DNA from 2 places in the Halalkalibaculum sp. DA3122 genome. Region 1 is predicted to be linked to the other one. Evidence: riboswitches for the same ligand, from Rfam matches in the RefSeq annotation. Region 1 holds a riboswitch; the other holds the start of a gene.
The links. A riboswitch is a leader RNA that binds a small molecule or an ion and turns the genes downstream of it on or off. The one in region 1 is predicted to bind cobalamin.

Region 2: another riboswitch for cobalamin. It lies ahead of ACG2F4_RS17175 (hypothetical protein); the one in region 1 lies ahead of ACG2F4_RS11800 (ABC transporter substrate-binding protein).

Annotation. Positions count from the first base shown of each region.
Region 1 is NZ_JBINJF010000016.1:77,953-86,190, forward strand. Features, by position in the region: gene ACG2F4_RS11775 (lamin tail domain-containing protein) at 1-1,631, shown strand, start outside; gene ACG2F4_RS11780 (PID-CTERM protein-sorting domain-containing protein) at 1,702-1,905, shown strand; gene ACG2F4_RS11785 (aldo/keto reductase) at 2,017-2,832, shown strand; gene ACG2F4_RS11790 (acyl-ACP thioesterase domain-containing protein) at 2,964-3,263, opposite strand; gene ACG2F4_RS11795 (amidase) at 3,347-5,011, opposite strand; cobalamin riboswitch at 5,409-5,625, shown strand; gene ACG2F4_RS11800 (ABC transporter substrate-binding protein) at 5,650-6,837, shown strand; gene ACG2F4_RS11805 (FecCD family ABC transporter permease) at 6,837-7,916, shown strand; gene ACG2F4_RS11810 (ABC transporter ATP-binding protein) at 7,916-8,238, shown strand, end outside.
Region 2 is NZ_JBINJF010000036.1:22,624-30,861, forward strand. Features, by position in the region: gene nirB (nitrite reductase large subunit NirB) at 1-2,471, opposite strand, end outside; gene cobA (uroporphyrinogen-III C-methyltransferase) at 2,766-3,647, shown strand; cobalamin riboswitch at 3,918-4,110, shown strand; gene ACG2F4_RS17175 (hypothetical protein) at 4,248-4,595, shown strand; gene ACG2F4_RS17180 (ribonucleotide-diphosphate reductase subunit beta) at 4,640-5,626, shown strand; gene ACG2F4_RS17185 (ribonucleoside-diphosphate reductase subunit alpha) at 5,638-8,055, shown strand.

The DNA.
Region 1 (8,238 bases):
CCAGTTCCCTGCGCCTAAATAATGGGGGTGATAGAGTAGTTTTAAAGAATAAGAGTGGATACTTAATTGACTCTCATACTTATGGAAGTGAGGGAGGGGATGGAACTTCACTTGTAAGAGAGCATGATGGATCGGGTAGCTTTGTTAAACATGATGGCATTTCAGATACTAATTTCTCCCCGGGTACAAGAATTGACGGGAGCAGCTTTACCAATTCCCTGACCGTTGAGGGAACCGCAGGATGGAGAATGCTCTCGGCACCGCGGGACGGCATGAAGATTTCGGATATTGATGCCCCAATTCAAGGATTTGGCGATGGACATGAGAAGAATTTTTTCACCGGCTATGATGGATCCGGTTTTACGGCACCAGGGAACCTGGATGGGACTTTGCCCAGCGGCAAGGGGTTTATACTCTATTTCTACAACAATGATCGAGCGGGTAGTTCCGATCTGCCTGTTACGCTGGATGCTTCGACCGGGAAAACACATACCGGAGATTTAACCGGGGTCCCTCTGCACGCCGATGGCGACAAGTGGAATTTGCTGGGCAACCCGTTTGAAACAGCGATCAATATTTCAGACATAGGTTCCTGGGTCAACGGAGGATCGTTGGCAAGCGGGATCGGTCAAGTGTGGGACAATAATACTGAATCTTATGTTTTGACCACTACAAATGATGACAAAGTGGAGTCGTGGCAGGGGTTTTTTATTGAAAACGATGATGCAACATCCATTGATTTCCCCCTTTCGGCCAAAACATCGGGGGGACGATTTTATAAGGAAAATACAAAAAGTGGCTACCTGGCTTTTACGTTGGAGGCCAAAAACTCCTCGGAGCAGGTTACCACGACCGATAAAGCGGCCGTGCTGTATTTTCATGAAAATGCAGAGCACGAACGGGATCAGTATGATGCGACTAAACTACTGCCATTTACGGCCCGTTATGCCTTGGTGGGATTTGTTTCTTTGGAGGAAAATCAGGAGGGATTAAGTACAACGCTCAAAGCACAGGATTCACGCCCGTATAACTTTGAAGGTGAACTCTCAGTGGACCTGCAGCTGGAAGCCCAGGGCATGCAGGGGGAGTTTGACCTGAGTTGGCAGAAACGGGATCTGCCTGATGACTGGAGTTTCACTCTCGTCGATAATATAACAGGACAGGAAGTGGATATGAATGTCCACCAGTCCTACAGCTTTACGTATCAGGCGCGTGAAAAAGAACTGACAACTACGGCCCAAAAGAGTGAGGCGATGCACTCCCTGCCGGCCGCTACCGAGGTAAAAGCCAAACAGGAAGAGAAGCCCCGGTTTACAGTCAAGACTTCTGCACCGGGTAGCGAACGGGATGCGTCAAGTGATATACCGGAACAGGTAAAACTGAATCCCAATTATCCCAATCCGTTCAACCCCGCCACTACTATCTCTTTTGAATTGACGGAACAAGCTCACGTAACCTTGAACGTGTATACTATTGTGGGACAAAAGGTGGCTACTCTGGTAGATGAGGTCAGGGAGGTAGGCGAACACAATGAAAGTTGGAATGCAACCGACATGCCGAGTGGAATCTATATCGCTCAGCTGGAAGTGATGGGAAAAGTATATATACGCAAAATGACGCTTATCAAATAAACTGAGAAGTCAAGAGTTTTTTCGGGTATCGTTCGAATAAACGGGAACACGCAAATAAAAAGGGAGACTTATGAGACGCATAGAAATCGTACTTGTTATTGGCCTTGTTTCACTTCTTGCAATAGCAGATATCACCATTGCTCAGCAGCCGCTGCCGGCTCCGGTGCTTCCGGAGGAACCCAGTCAGGCACCTGTTGACGGGGGGCTTGGTATCCTGGCCGCTGCCGGCGGCGCGTATGCATTAAAAAAGTTAAGAGATCGGCAAAAAGCGTAATTTTTCTTTTTTATTACCCAAAAATATATTTTACTTGAAACCCTACTGGTAATTTGACTGTTTACTAAATAGATTTTTAAGAAAAACATAGGAGTATATTTAAATAACCATATGCAATATAAAACTATTCAGGGTATAGATGTCCCGGAAATAGGGTTAGGTACCCATAAGCTTCATGACAGAGAATGTGCTAAAGTAGTGAGGATGGCACTTGATCTGGGCTATCGTCATATTGATACTGCACAAATGTACAAAAATGAGCGCGAGGTGGGAGAAGCACTCAAAATTTCAAACGTGCCTCGCGACGATATTTTTCTTACCACAAAAATTTGGCACACCAATCTTGATTCTGAGGATGTCCTTCAGTCTACGGAACAGAGCCTCCGAAACCTGGATACTCCCTATGTAGATCTATTACTTATTCACTGGCCGAATGATCAGTACGATCTGAGAAAGACGATCGAATCGATGCTGATTTTGCGGGATCAGGGTAAGGCGGTGAATATTGGAGTAAGCAACTTTCCGTTGGATCTGCTTAAAAAGGTAAATGATGATATTCGGGCCCCTATATTCTGCAATCAGGTGGAATACCACCCCTACCTGGATCAGCTGGACCTGCTTGATTATGCCATTGAAAAGGATATTCTGCTGACGGCCTACAGCCCGTTGGCTCAGGGAGATGTCATACAAGATGAGGATCTTATCCAGATGGCCAAAAAATATGAGAAAAGTCCTGCCCAGATCGCCCTCCGCTGGCTAATAGAACAGGAGAATGTAGTAGCCATCCCCAAAGCATCCAGCCGTGAGCACCTTGAGGCGAATATCGATATCTTCGACTTTTATCTCGAAGATGAGGATTTTGACAAGATTGATAATCTGAATAAGTCTAAACGCCTTGTCAATCCCAGTTTTGCTCCCAGGTGGTGATCCTGTTTACGCTTGAAATTGCTTGGTATCCTCCTTTATGGATGAAGAGCTGATAGATGCTAATAGCGGTTGAATACAAGGTGACCAGAGAATGGACGTGGCTACCGCTTGCAACAGTTAAACTAATCGGTTTAAAATAACTGTATTTGAAATGTTGACCGAAGCTTGTCACTCCCGGATGGCCATGTTTGTACTGTTACCCGGTCTCTCCACTCGGTATACTGTTCAATTTCGAGATCTAGTCTATGGAGAACCCATGTCAGATTATCGTTGTGAAACTGCGTAACATCGAAATTCAGTTGCAGGGCGTGGTTGCCCGCAATCTCCTGCAACAGGCCACAAATAGCCTGTATTTTGGCTTTTCCATCGGGGCACACTTCCGAGGACCGAATACGGCAGGATTCCGAATACACTTGTTTCTGTCGGACCATTTGTATGTTTTGTATCTGGTGAATTGTAGAGTTCCTTTATTCGTAGCTTACGTACTATCCCAGAGGTTAACTGAAATCTTATATTATCTCCCTTTAAACAGTTTCGGATGCTGCCGGTGGAACCCTGTGGCTTCCTGAAAAATGTTGGCAAATTCCAGCAGTTTTCCTTCCTCATACAGATTTCCTGAAAAAGTGATGCTGGTCGGTTCCCCGTTTTCCGTAAACCCGTTGGGCAGCACGACGGCCGGATGACCCGTGAGATTGGTCAGCAGCAGGTTGTCACCAAAGGTAGGAGACACATATATATCCACATGCCTCATCAGGGAATCCATCTTTTGGATGAGTTGGTGGCGGATTCGATTGGCCTGGATATATTCCACTGCCGGAATGAAGCGGGATGAGCGGAAAAGGTTCGGCCAGGCCTCCTGGCTTTGGCGGACCATTTTGTCATCGCGGTCAGAACGGGTTAGCTGATCGAATGCGGCTGCAGCTTCGGCATTAAGTATAAAGCTGAGTGAAGATACAGGCAGCCGGGGCAGGGTTATGGATGTTAAATTAACCCCGAGCTTCCTTAGGGATTCCAGCGTAAGGCTATCTTGGCTCTGACTGGCATAATTTCGGTCGAACGAGGACTCCACGTAGCCAATAGTCAATTTGTCGAGGTCCAACTCCTGGTCATAATTAAAAGGAAGGTCCACTACGGTCTGGTCATCGCCGCCGGGACCGTGAATCGCATGGAATACAATGGCCGCGTCTTCTGCGCTGCGGGTTATCGGCCCCACCTTGTCCATGCTCCAGCTGAGAGCCATCGCTCCGTGCCGGCTAACCCGGCCATAGGTGGGTCTGAGGCCCGTTGTGCCTGTTCGGGTAGAGGGAGAGACGATGGAGCCCCAGGTTTCGGTACCGAGCGCAAAGGGCACCAATCCCGCTGCAGTTGTCGCAGCGGAACCAGCAGATGACCCACTGGATCCCTGCCTTAGATTCCAGGGATTGCGGGTCATCCCCCCGAACCACACGTCGCCATAGGCCAGCGCACCAAGCGTGGTTTTGGCTACGAGCACCGCACCGGCTTCATCCAGTTTTTTCACAACAGTGGCTGTCTCACTGATTTGCTGATTTTTGTAGGGTTCGGCGCCCCAGGTGGTTTTGTATCCTTTAACAGCAAAAAGATCTTTTAACCCGTACGGAATACCGTGCAGTGGACCGCGATAATACCCGTCTTCCAGCTCCTGATCCAGTTGCCGTGCCTGCCGGAGCGCACGTTCCTCCGTTAATGTGACGACAGCCTCCAGAGTATCGCCGTATGTCTTGAGGCGATCAAGAAAGAACCGTGTCAGTTCAGAGGGGGATATCTTCCGGTTTTTGATGAGTGAAGAAAGTTCTGCAACAGTATAAAAGGCGAGTTCTGAACTGTCGGAAGGCAGTGAGATCTCCGGTGGTATATCCCATTCAACAGGACGTTGTTCGTGGTCAAACGTTTTCCCTCTGGGGATCGGGTTAAAATCAAGCGCCGGAGGAACTTCATTTGCAATTTCCCAGTCGCGGATGGTTTGATAGTTCTTTCTGAGTCCTTCAAGCTGAGAGATCATCGAATCTTTTTCCGAGCTGGTAAATGTCAGGCCGATCAGTTCTCCTGCATGGGTTATCGTCTCGTTTGTAATAGGGCGTTGATACAGCGAATGGGCGGTGAACGCGAGAAGAAATCCCAGGGAGATACCGGTAATCAAGTAGATAAGACGTTGTTCCATAAATAAAGCCGTAGTGAAAATTTGTTGTAAAAGAGGGCCTTGAAAACCAGGAGTGTTGGTCAAGATCAACCCCTGAGGGGATTCGAAACCGCAGTTTATATCTCATAAATGAGGATTTCGAATTCGCGAAGTTGACGATATTGGCCAATACAACAGTTTTGCATAGATCTCTAAAATACGATTGTAGGAACAAAATGAAACCAGATATTGACCTGCTGCAGCTTTTTTAAAAGGTCGCAAAATCCCCGGCTCGTCGTTGGTCAGGGAGTTGCACTCCCGCTTGACAGGACGCCCCGATCCCGATAAAACAGAAGGTTTTGCCCTCTCCCTGAAAATCAAAAAGCCAAATGATTAGGTTAAAAGTTGGAATACCTGTATAATTAGCACGCTAATGCTAACATACTGATTCAGTGTCGGTCACCCGTCCACTGGCGGGTGTGAAAAGGGAATCCGGTGACCAACCATAATTGGGCTGGAAGTCCGGAGCAGTCCCCGCTGCTGTGAATTCCGTTGATGATGTTACAGGCACATATCCACTGTCCCCGCACGCTGGGATGGGAAGGAGGCCTGGATCGGGATAAGCCAGAAGACCTGCCAACGCTGATGAAGGAAAAGCTTTCGGGAGAAAAGCTGTACCTATGATTGATTATACATATCTGCCACCGCACCTGGTTGGTATTATCTGCCTGCTTTTTTGGGGCAGTTGTAAAAAAAGTGATGCGGATTATACACCTGAAACAGCCCCTCAGCCTGCTGTAACCACCGTTGCCCATCAACCTGCTGAGCAGGTGGAAATCAATTTTGCACGGGGATTTGACATACATTATCGTGAAGGCTACAAACGTCTCGAAATACTGAACCCATACCAGGATCAGGCTGATACCCTGCATTACGTGCTGATACCCCGCGGGGCGAGCCTGCCCGAATTTGAAGGAGACGCCCAGGTTATCGAGATACCGATTCGCAGTATGATAGCCACATCAACCACCCACATCGCTCTAACAGATATGCTCGGGGCCAACTCCATAATTGAAGGTGTAAGTCAGCCGGATTACGTATTCAACAGAGAAATCCGCAGGGGCCTGCAGCAGGGAGATATCAAGGGCTACCCGGGGGGCGAACTTAACAAAGAGCAGGCGCTTGCACAGAATCCCGACCTGGTTATGATTTCCGGAGGGCAGGCGTCGCAGTACGACAATTTCCGGGTACTCCTGGATTCCGGCATTAACGTGTTGGTAAATTCGGAGTGGTTGGAAAATACTCCGCTTGGAAAGGCTGAATGGGTGAAAATGATGGCGGCCCTGCTTGACAAGGAGGCCCTGGCCAATCGCCGTTTTGAAAAGGTGAAAAGAAGGTACCGGGAGCTCAAGGCGAAGGTTGAAGATGTTTCTGAGAAGCCGCTGGTGATTAATAACATGCCCTATAAAGGGGCTTGGTTCGTATCGGGTGGAGATAGTTTTTTCGCCCGGTTTCTCCGTGATGCCGGCGCCGATTATCCCTGGTTCAACAAGGCCTCAACAGGGGGATTGAGAATGGATTTTGAAGTGGTGTATGAAGCGGGGCTGCGCGCGGATATCTGGCTTAATCCGGGAAATGCAAGAACAAAAGAGGATATCCTGGCCGATGACAGCCGTTTCAGGGAGTTCAAATCGTTTGCTAACGGCCGTATATTTAACAACAACCGGCGGATGAGTAAAACCGGAGGGAATGATTTTTGGGAATCGGGGGTGGTGCGTCCCCACATTGTACTGGCCGACCTGATTAAGATTATGCATCCATCCCTGCTGCCGGATCATCACCTGTATTATTATCAAAAAATTGAGTAATGCAGGAAATACGCAAACATACGGAGTCGATACCTCAAAGCACGACAAACCGATGGTATTTTGCAGGACTTTCCGGGGGCGTGGTGCTGCTCTTTCTCGTCAACTTGGCACTGGGCTCGGTGGATATCCCGGTTGACGAGATTATCGTTATCTTGCTGGGGGAGGGAGCAACGCATGAATCGTGGACCAAGATTGTATTGAACATTCGCCTGCCCCGAGCATTGACAGCGATTTTTGCTGGCAGTGCACTCTCAATCGGCGGTCTTTTGATGCAGACGCTGTTCAGAAATCCGCTGGCGGGACCCTCAGTGCTGGGAATAACGGCGGGAGCCAGCCTGGGGGTGGCCGTTGTGATGCTGGCCACAGGCACCATCACCAGTATCTTTGCAATACAACAGCTCAGCAGTGTTGGCAGCTGGATAATCGCGGCTGCCGCAAGTGTGGGTTCTTTTGCCGTCCTGCTTCTCATACTGGCTATTTCAGTGCGTATTCGTGACAACGTAACCCTGCTGATTATCGGCCTCATGATCGCCAATATTACTATTGCACTGGTCAGCATCTGGCAATATTTCAGCGAGCCGGAGCAGATACAGGATTACCTCATATGGACCTTCGGCAGTCTTGGTGGCGTTACGATGAGCCAGATATCCATCCTCTTTGTCATTATTACCATTGGAACCGGCATCGCTTTTCTGCTTTCAAAATCCCTTAATGGACTGCTGTTGGGGGAAAACTATGCCCGGAGCATGGGTATTGCCGTCCAGCAATCCCGAATATGGATCATCATCAGTACCAGCTTGCTGGCAGGCAGCATCACCGCATTTTGTGGGCCCATCGGTTTCGTGGGAATTGCCGTGCCCCATTTAACCCGCTCCCTGCTGGGCACAAACGATCATCGCATGCTGATCCCCAGTACATTCCTTATGGGCGCAATACTGATGCTGGCCTGCGACATTATTGCCCAGGTGCCCGGCAGCAGCACAACGCTCCCGATCAGTGCCGTAACTTCGCTGGTCGGTTCCCCGGTAGTCGTATGGGTCATTGTGCAGCGCAAGAATTTACAAGCTTCTTTCTCCTGATGGCAGTAAAAAATGACATACTGGCAACCCGAAAGTTGTCGATCGGCTATAAAGGAAAAAACAGACCGGCCGTGGTGGCCGGGGAGCTCAATCTTTTCTTGAAAAAAGGAGAATTGGTTGGGCTTTTGGGACCAAACGGATCGGGAAAGTCAACATTAATTCGAACGCTGGCTCGTATGCAGCGTCCGCTGAACGGTAGAATCTTGCTGGAAGGGAGCGATCTCGCAAGCCTTCCAATGAAAGAGGTAGCGAAAAAGGTAAGTACCGTTCTTACCGACCGAATCCGGATCGGCAACCTGACGGTCTATAACCTGATTGCGTT
Region 2 (8,238 bases), on a different contig from region 1:
CTGGGATCGAGATCCTCGGAGTTGACGAAATGCTTGAACCGTTTTCGCAGCTCGGGATTGTTGACCACCTCTTTCCATTCGCAGGAATAGACGTTGATCAGCTGCTGCATCTCCTGTTCCAGCTCTTCGCCGATACCGAGAGAGTCTTCGACGACCACTTTCTTGAGGTAGTCCAGGCCGCCCTCCATTTTGTTGAGCCAGGTAGAGGTGCGATCCAGGTGTTCGGCCGTTTTGATGTAGAACATCAGGAAGCGGTCCAGGTATTTGATAAGCGTTTCTTCACTGAGATCGGTGGCCAGCAGTTTGGCGTGCTGGGGATTGGTACCGCCGTTTCCGCAGACAAACAGGTTCCAGCCCTCTTCGGTGGCGATGATGCCAAAGTCCTTGGCCTGGGCTTCGGCGCATTCGCGCACGCAGCCGGAAACGCCGCCTTTGAGTTTATGGGGAGCCCGAAGTCCGCGGTAACGTTCCTCAATTTCGATGGCGAAGGAAACCGATTCGTGCAGTCCGTACCGGCACCAGACGGAACCGACGCAGCTTTTCACCGTTCGAAGCGCCTTTCCGTACGCATGACCACTTTCGAAGCCGGCCTCGATAAGGTCTTCCCAAATATCGGGGAGCTGATCCACGCGGGCGCCCATCATGTTGATGCGCTGCCCGCCGGTAATTTTGGTGTAGAGATTGTATTTCTTGGCCAGCTCACCGATGGTGATCAGCTTGTCCGGCGTAATTTCGCCGCCGGGTACGCGTGGAATTACCGAGTAGGTACCGCCGCGCTGAATGTTGGCCAGGAAGCGGTCGTTGGTATCCTGGATCGTGTCGCGGTCTTCGAGAACATGCTCGTTGAAGGCGCTGGCCAGCAGGGAGGCGACCACCGGCTTGCACTTTTCGCAGCCGTTGCCTTCGCCCACCTCATCCAGCAGCTCATCGTAGGTGTGCAGTTCTTTGACTTTGATGATGTCGAAGAGCTCCTGGCGGGTGTAATCGAAATGCTCGCAGATTACCTTGCGTACTTCTTTGCCGCGGGCCTCCATCGACTGGGTCAGCAGGTCATCGAGTATCGGTACGCAGCCGCTGCAGCCGGTACCCGCCTTGGTGCATTTTTTAATGCTGTCGATATCCTCTTTGCCTTCTTCCTCAATGAGCTCGCAGATCTCGCCCTTGGTCACGCTCTCGCAGGAGCAGATGATCGAGTCATCGGGAAAATCATACACTTTTTGGCCGGCGCCGGACTCCTCGTCGCGCTTGCCGATAATCAGGTCCACGGGATCGGGTGGCAGCGAGAAGCCATTCTGGGCGATCTGCAGCAGCATGTTGTAATCATCCGCATCGCCGACGAGCATACCGCCCAGCAGGCGATCGCCATCCTCAGAGACATTGATACGCTTATACACGCCCTTAGCCTTGTTGTCGATAATCACTTTCTTGCTGTTCTCTTCCGACTCCCCGAACGCATCGCCAAAGCTGGCTACATCCACGCCCACGAGCTTTAGCTTGGTGGACATATCGAATTCGGTAAACTCTTCATCGCCGCCGGTCAGGTTTTCCGCCACCACGTCGGCCATCTCGTAGCCGGGGGCCACCAGGCCGTAGATCATGCCGCGGTGCAGGGCGGATTCCCCGATCGCATAAATATCGGGATCACTGGTTTTCATCTTGTCATCCACGATGATGCCGCCGCGCTTGCCAACTTCCAGGTCAGCTTTGCGGGCCAGTTCATCGCGCGGACGAATTCCGGCGGAGATGATCACCATGTCTGCCTCCAGGCGATCGTCATCTTCAAAGTCGAGGTATTCGGGCGTGCCATTGCCGCCGATGAGCGTAGTGTTCTTGTTCAGCAGAATTTCCAGGTCCAGCTCTTCAAGCGCCGTCTTTAATGCATGAGCGCCGATCTCATCCAGCTGTTTCGGCATCAGGCGCGGGGCAAATTCGATGACGCTGGTCTCCAGCCCGAGGTCCATGGCCGACTTGGCCGCCTCCAGCCCGAGCAGTCCGCCGCCAATTACCGCCGCCTTGCCGGCGCCCCGGGCATAGTCCGTGATGGCATCCAGATCCTCAAGCGTGCGATACACAAATACGCCCTTCTTGTCGGTACCGTCGATGGGAGGCACAAACGCGCTGGAGCCGGTGGCCAGGATCAGCTTGTCGTAGGAAACCGTGCGCCCTTTCTGGGAGGTTACGGTCTTGGATTTGCGATCCAGATCCACCACGAGCTCTCCGGTAAACAGGGTAATGCCCTGCTCCTCGTACCAGGAGCGCGGGGCCATCTGCAGGTCCTCCTCGTCCGCATCGGCAAAGTAGGAGCTCAGCTGTACGCGGTCGTATGCCGGGCGGGGCTCCTCGCCAAAAATGGTAATCTTAAAATTGGTGCTCGTTTCCTTGTTGATGAGCTTTTCACAAAACTTGTAGCCCACCATCCCATTTCCAACAACGACAATGTGTTCCGGTTCGGGAGATTTAGCTGGTGACATAACGAGTGATTGAGTTTTATGGTCCACACCTGCTGCATGCGCAGAATGTCAAGACGAAATTCTTAATATTTTTAGTTTAAAATTCAATAAAACCTTACTAATTTATGCAAGTATTGAATTTCAGCTCGCATGTTAACATCAATTAATAAAACTTTCAAACTAAAAAATAGAGTTAATTTTCATTTTATATATTTATACTTTAGTCAAAGTGAATAATTTTATTAAATTAAATAGGCAAAATTTCCATAAAGCCGTAATTTTAAATATTTGTACTTTTATTCTGCTACTTTGCTTATGCCATTGACTAAATCCACAGAAACTCAACCTGATATACCGGCCGGGGGTGGCAAGCTCATACTGGTGGGGGCCGGCCCCGGCGATCCCGATCTGATAAGCATCAAGGGGGCTAAAGCCCTGGCCCGGGCCGATGTGGTGCTGTATGACACGCTCTCCCATCCCGATCTACTGGATTATGCACCACCCCGCGCTGAGAAAATTTACGTGGGGAAAAAGGCGGGCTCATCGCAGAACAGCCAGGAGAGCACGAACGATCTTATTGTCCGAAAGGCGAACGAGGGCAAGTGCGTGGTGCGGCTGAAGGGCGGTGACCCGTTCATTTTTGGTCGCGGGCACGAGGAGCTTTGCCATGCGCGGGATCACGACATCCCGGTGGAAATTGTGCCCGGTATTTCCAGCTGTACGTCTGTTGGGGAGCTGCAGGGCATACCGCTAACCAAGCGCGGTGTTAACGAAAGTTTTTGGGTGACCACCGGCGTGACGCGCAACGGTACGGTTTCGAAAGATGTGAAGCTGGCCGCCCGGTCTTCGGCCACCGTCGCCATCCTGATGGGGATGCGGAAGCTCCCCGAAATTACGCAGATTTTTCGCAATCACGGCGGTGCGGATACGCCTGTTGCGGTCATCCAGAAAGGCTCGCTGCCGGGGGAGAAGATCGCCCTGGGCACGGTGGATACGATTGTGGATGAGGTACGCAAAAATGAATTGACAAACCCTGTCTTGATCATAATTGGAGACGTTGTGCGGCTACATCCCGATTTTTGCAATTCACAAAAGAAGTGGCGAGGAAAACAGGATATCGTATTTAGTGCTTTTAACAGCAGCTACAGGGAGATAACAGAATATATGAGAGTAGGAATCTCTGCCCTAAACTTCTAACCTGCATTTCACCGAAATAGGGCTCATGCGCAAGACGCTGGTGGAAATTGCCCGCCAACCTATCAATAAACGTACTCGCCGGCAAAGTTCAGCAACAATAGCTTCGCAGGTTGAACACGTTTCATCTTCCGGATGATTCTACAGGAATATGCAGTTTACCGTAATTTAGAGATAGTCTATCCCCAGGAGCTCAATAAGAAAGCCGAATTGTTAACAACTCGACTTTTTTGTGGAAAAGTATTCGTTGACAATGAGAGCGGCAGCTCTTTTCTTGAATACAGGTTTGAAGGTGCCCCGATTCTGTCGGGGTGAAAAGGGAATCCAGTGAAATGCTGGAGCTGTACCCGCAACTGTAATCCGGAATATTCTTTGATTTAACCACTGTCTCAGCCCCAAACGAGGCGGGAAGGTTCGAAGAAATTGTCGGTAAGTCAGGAGACCTGCCTTTAAATCAGTAAACGAGGCCTTCGGGAGTTAAGGCGTTGTTGAAAGGCAGGTATGGAATACCCGACTGTTTTTACTGATCTCACCAGCTCCGTGAACTCCTGCCCTTCAACGTTTTGCATCCCACCTCAGAATTGCAAGCTAAAACGAATTGCTATGATTACCCACAATCTTGGATACCCGCGGATAGGTATCAACAGAGACCTGAAGAAAGTAATAGAACCGTATTGGAAGGGAGAGACCGGCAAAGCCAGACTGAATGAATCAATTTCGATCTTCAAGGTGATGCACTGGACCACCCAGAAAGATGCGGGAATCGACCTGGTACCTTCAAATGATTTTTCGCTCTACGATCAGGTGCTGGATATGGCCCTGTTGGTCGGCGCCATACCAGATCGTGATCTGTATGAGAAAGAAAATGACAAAATTTACAGCTATCCCATCGATACCAGCTTTGCCATGGCGCGAGGATTACAGGATAATACGCAAGTAATTTCCTGCTAAGCAATAGTTCTATCATGAAAACCAGGAATTCAAAAATCACAAGTATGAATAATAAACTGATTGGGCGTACGTCTGTACGCGAAAATATCAAACTGAGCGAGGATCCCTCGTATCCCATCTTTAAAGAGTTGTACGAAAAACAGAAAAAGGTGGTCTGGTTTCCCGAAGAGCTGAACATCCAGCAGGATGCCCTCGACTATCACACGCTGACCCACGATGAAAAAGAGCTTTTTGATACGGCTGTGGGCTATTTCTGCTCGTCGGAGCTGCTGGTGCAAAACGTGCTGGTCAATTCCTTTTTCCCTTTGCTCACCGATCCACACGCAAAGATGAGCTTCAGCACCCAGCTGTTTATGGAGAATATCCACAGCGACTTCTTTGAGATTGTACTGCAGTCCTTCGGACTGGACCGCGAGAAGATGTACGATGTGGCCTTCGACGATCCGATATTGCGGAAAAAGCAAAATCTTATTGTCGATGAGATCGATAAAATAAGTCACGGAAAAATTAATCCCGAAACACTCGAGGGACAAAAAAAGGTACTTCGGGCCATTCTGCTAAATAACATCATCTTAGAAGGGATTTTCTTTTACTCCTCATTCGCCCATTTCTTTGCGCTCAAGGATATGGCCAAGATGAAAAACGTGGTTTCCGGGGTGGAACTGGTACTGATCGATGAATCGCTGCACCTGCAAAACGGCATCGAAGCTATCCTGATTATGCTGGAAGAAAATCCGGAAATTGTGAAGGATACCGAGTACGTGCAGGATATCCGGAATGTCATCCTGGAGGGAACCTCCCTGGAAATTGAGTATGTCAAACATCGATTTGGCGACCGGACGATCCTGGGCATTTCATCCGGAGAGATGGAGCGGTACCTGAAATATATCACTGACCGGCGATTGCAGGAGCTCGGCTTTCGGCAGGAGTTTCATATCAATGAAAATCCACTGCGATTCCTGCAGAAAGAAGACGTAAAAAAGCTGATCAACTTTTTCGAAGTCTCATCTACCGAATACACTAATTACTAAAACATTCAACTATGAAACGTACAGTCATAAAGCGCGACGGCACGGAACAGCCTTTCCGCACCCAAAAAATAATCAACGCGATATTCGAAATCATCCAGAGACTAAAAGTCGAGGATGATTATGAGCTCGTCTTCAAAATCATGAAAGAGCTTGACCTGAAAGTCCCCGAGCGGGTCACCACCGAAGAGCTCGACCGGCTGGTGCTCAAGGCCATCGAGCAGCTCATCCCCAAGCACCCGGTCTACGATACGCTGGCCACGCGCCAGCTGCTGAAGATCATCAACAAGGATATTGACCGCCGGCTGGATGGATTCAAAGAGTACTTGGAACAGGCCTTTGACCAAAGCCTGCTGGATGAACGGCTTAAAGAGTTTGACTTCGACCTGCTGGCCGACAGTCTCAATTTCGACCGCGACGGACTGCTGGGCTACTTTGGGCTGACTACGCTGAAAGATCGCTATCTGATGAAAAATCGCGAGGATCGGACGATTGAGAAACCACAATGGTTTTTCATGCGTGTGGCCATGGGGATCGGCAATTCCAATGAGCAGATCGTAAAGATATATAACAAACTCTCGAATTTGGAGTACCTGCACTCCACGCCCACGCTGTTCAACTCGGGCACCACCACGTCGCAATATTCGTCCTGTTACGTGAGCGTGATCGATGATTCGCTGGACTCCATTATGGATAAAGTGCGGGAGACCGCTTTTCTGGCCAAGTATGCCGGAGGCGTGGGTACCGATGTGACCCGTATCCGGGCAACCGGTTCCAACATCAAATCGTTGAATGCACCTTCCTCGGGTGCGATCCCATTCATCAAAGTGTTTGATACGCTGGTAAACTCCATCCAGCAGGGCGGACGCCGGCGCAGCTCGCAGGTGATGTCGATGCAGCCGTGGCACCTTGATATCGACGGATTTCTGGATCTGCGGGAGACTACCGGTAACGCCTATTTCCGCACCCCGTCACTCAATACCAGCCTCTGGATGCCGGACGAGATGATGCGGCGCATCAAGGAAGGCGAACCGATCTACCTGTTTGATCCCGGCGAATGCCCGGAGTTGGTGGATGCCGTGGGCGACGATTTCAAGAAGAAGTATGAGAAACGTATCAAGCAGGCCGAGGCTGATCAGCTGGAGCATTATGAGAAACGTGACAGCCAGAACTTCTTCAAAAAATACCTGTTCAAGCTGGCTAAAACGGGTCATCCGTGGCTCATTTTCAAGGATGAGCACAATCGCCATAACCCGTGTCCCGAGTACAGCGTGATTAACAGCTCGAATTTGTGTACCGAGATCTCCATCCCCAACCGACCCGACTCCACGGCCGTCTGCACGCTGGCGTCGGTGAACTTGTCGAAACACCTTAACGAAGACAACAGCGATATCGACTGGGACAAGCTTGAGGATACGCTGGAGGTCATGACACGGGGACTCGATAACATCCTGGATAAAAATTTCTACCCGTCCGAGGCCGCAAAGAAGAATACGATGGATCTGCGACCGCTGGGCGTCGGCATGATGGGCTTTGCCGAAGCGCTTGTGGATCTGGACATCCCGTACGATTCCGAAGAAGCAGTGATGCTGGCACGTAAGCTGGGATCCTTTATGCGCAACATTACCTATCGCACATCGCAGGAGCTGGCTGAAGAGCGCGGGGCGTTCAAACACTACCAGAAGATGGAAGACCAGGGGGATCCCTATGATTACGAGCCGCGCCGAAACGCCGTACTGCTGGCAATTGCGCCTACCGCTTCCATCTCAATTATTTCCGGCACGACGTCTTCCATCGACAGCTACTTCAGCAATCTTTATTCCCGGGATACCCTTTCCGGCAAGCATATTGTGATCAACCGTCAGCTGATAGAGGACCTGGAACAGAAAGGATTCTGGAGCGAAGAGATGGCGCAGACCATCAAGGCGAATAACGGCTCGGTTCAGCCGATAAAGGAGCTGGATGGCGTCATCAACAAGAACCTGTACAAAACAGCTTATGAAATTCACCCTAAGCGACAGGTTGATATCGCCTCGGCCTTCCAGGAATCCATTGATCAGTCGGTCTCGAAATCGCTCTATATCGACGAGCAGCTGCGCGACAGCATGGATGAAATCTACCTCTATGCCTGGGAAAAGAAATTGAAATCCACTTACTACTGCTTTATTGACAAGGTGGTGAAAGGCGAAAAATATACCGAAAGCGTCAACAAGCGGGGCTCACGTCGTGGTTTCGGAGCGGCAGGTTCCGACCATAATGGCTCCGTTTCCAAATCAGCCGATACTGATGATGAGGAAAGTAAAGGAGCACTGGAAGCCAAAGCCCGGGAAAAATTTGGGGATGAGGTCGTCGAACAGGCACTCAATGCCAAGAATGCGGATTCCTGTCCCACTGATCCTATGTTGCGTCGGATTTGTCCGGCCTGCGAATAATGAATTTCAAGCGATGTCGTCGAAATGGCGGCATCGCATTTTTATTGAATCCTTAAATTTGATATAAGCAGTGGTCGGAGGCCATAAAAAGGCAATTTTTATATGGTTCCATGTAACAACAGTTGGGAAACCCATGAAAACTCTTCATTTATTTTTGTGGATAATCCATTTGCCCGGTGGCGA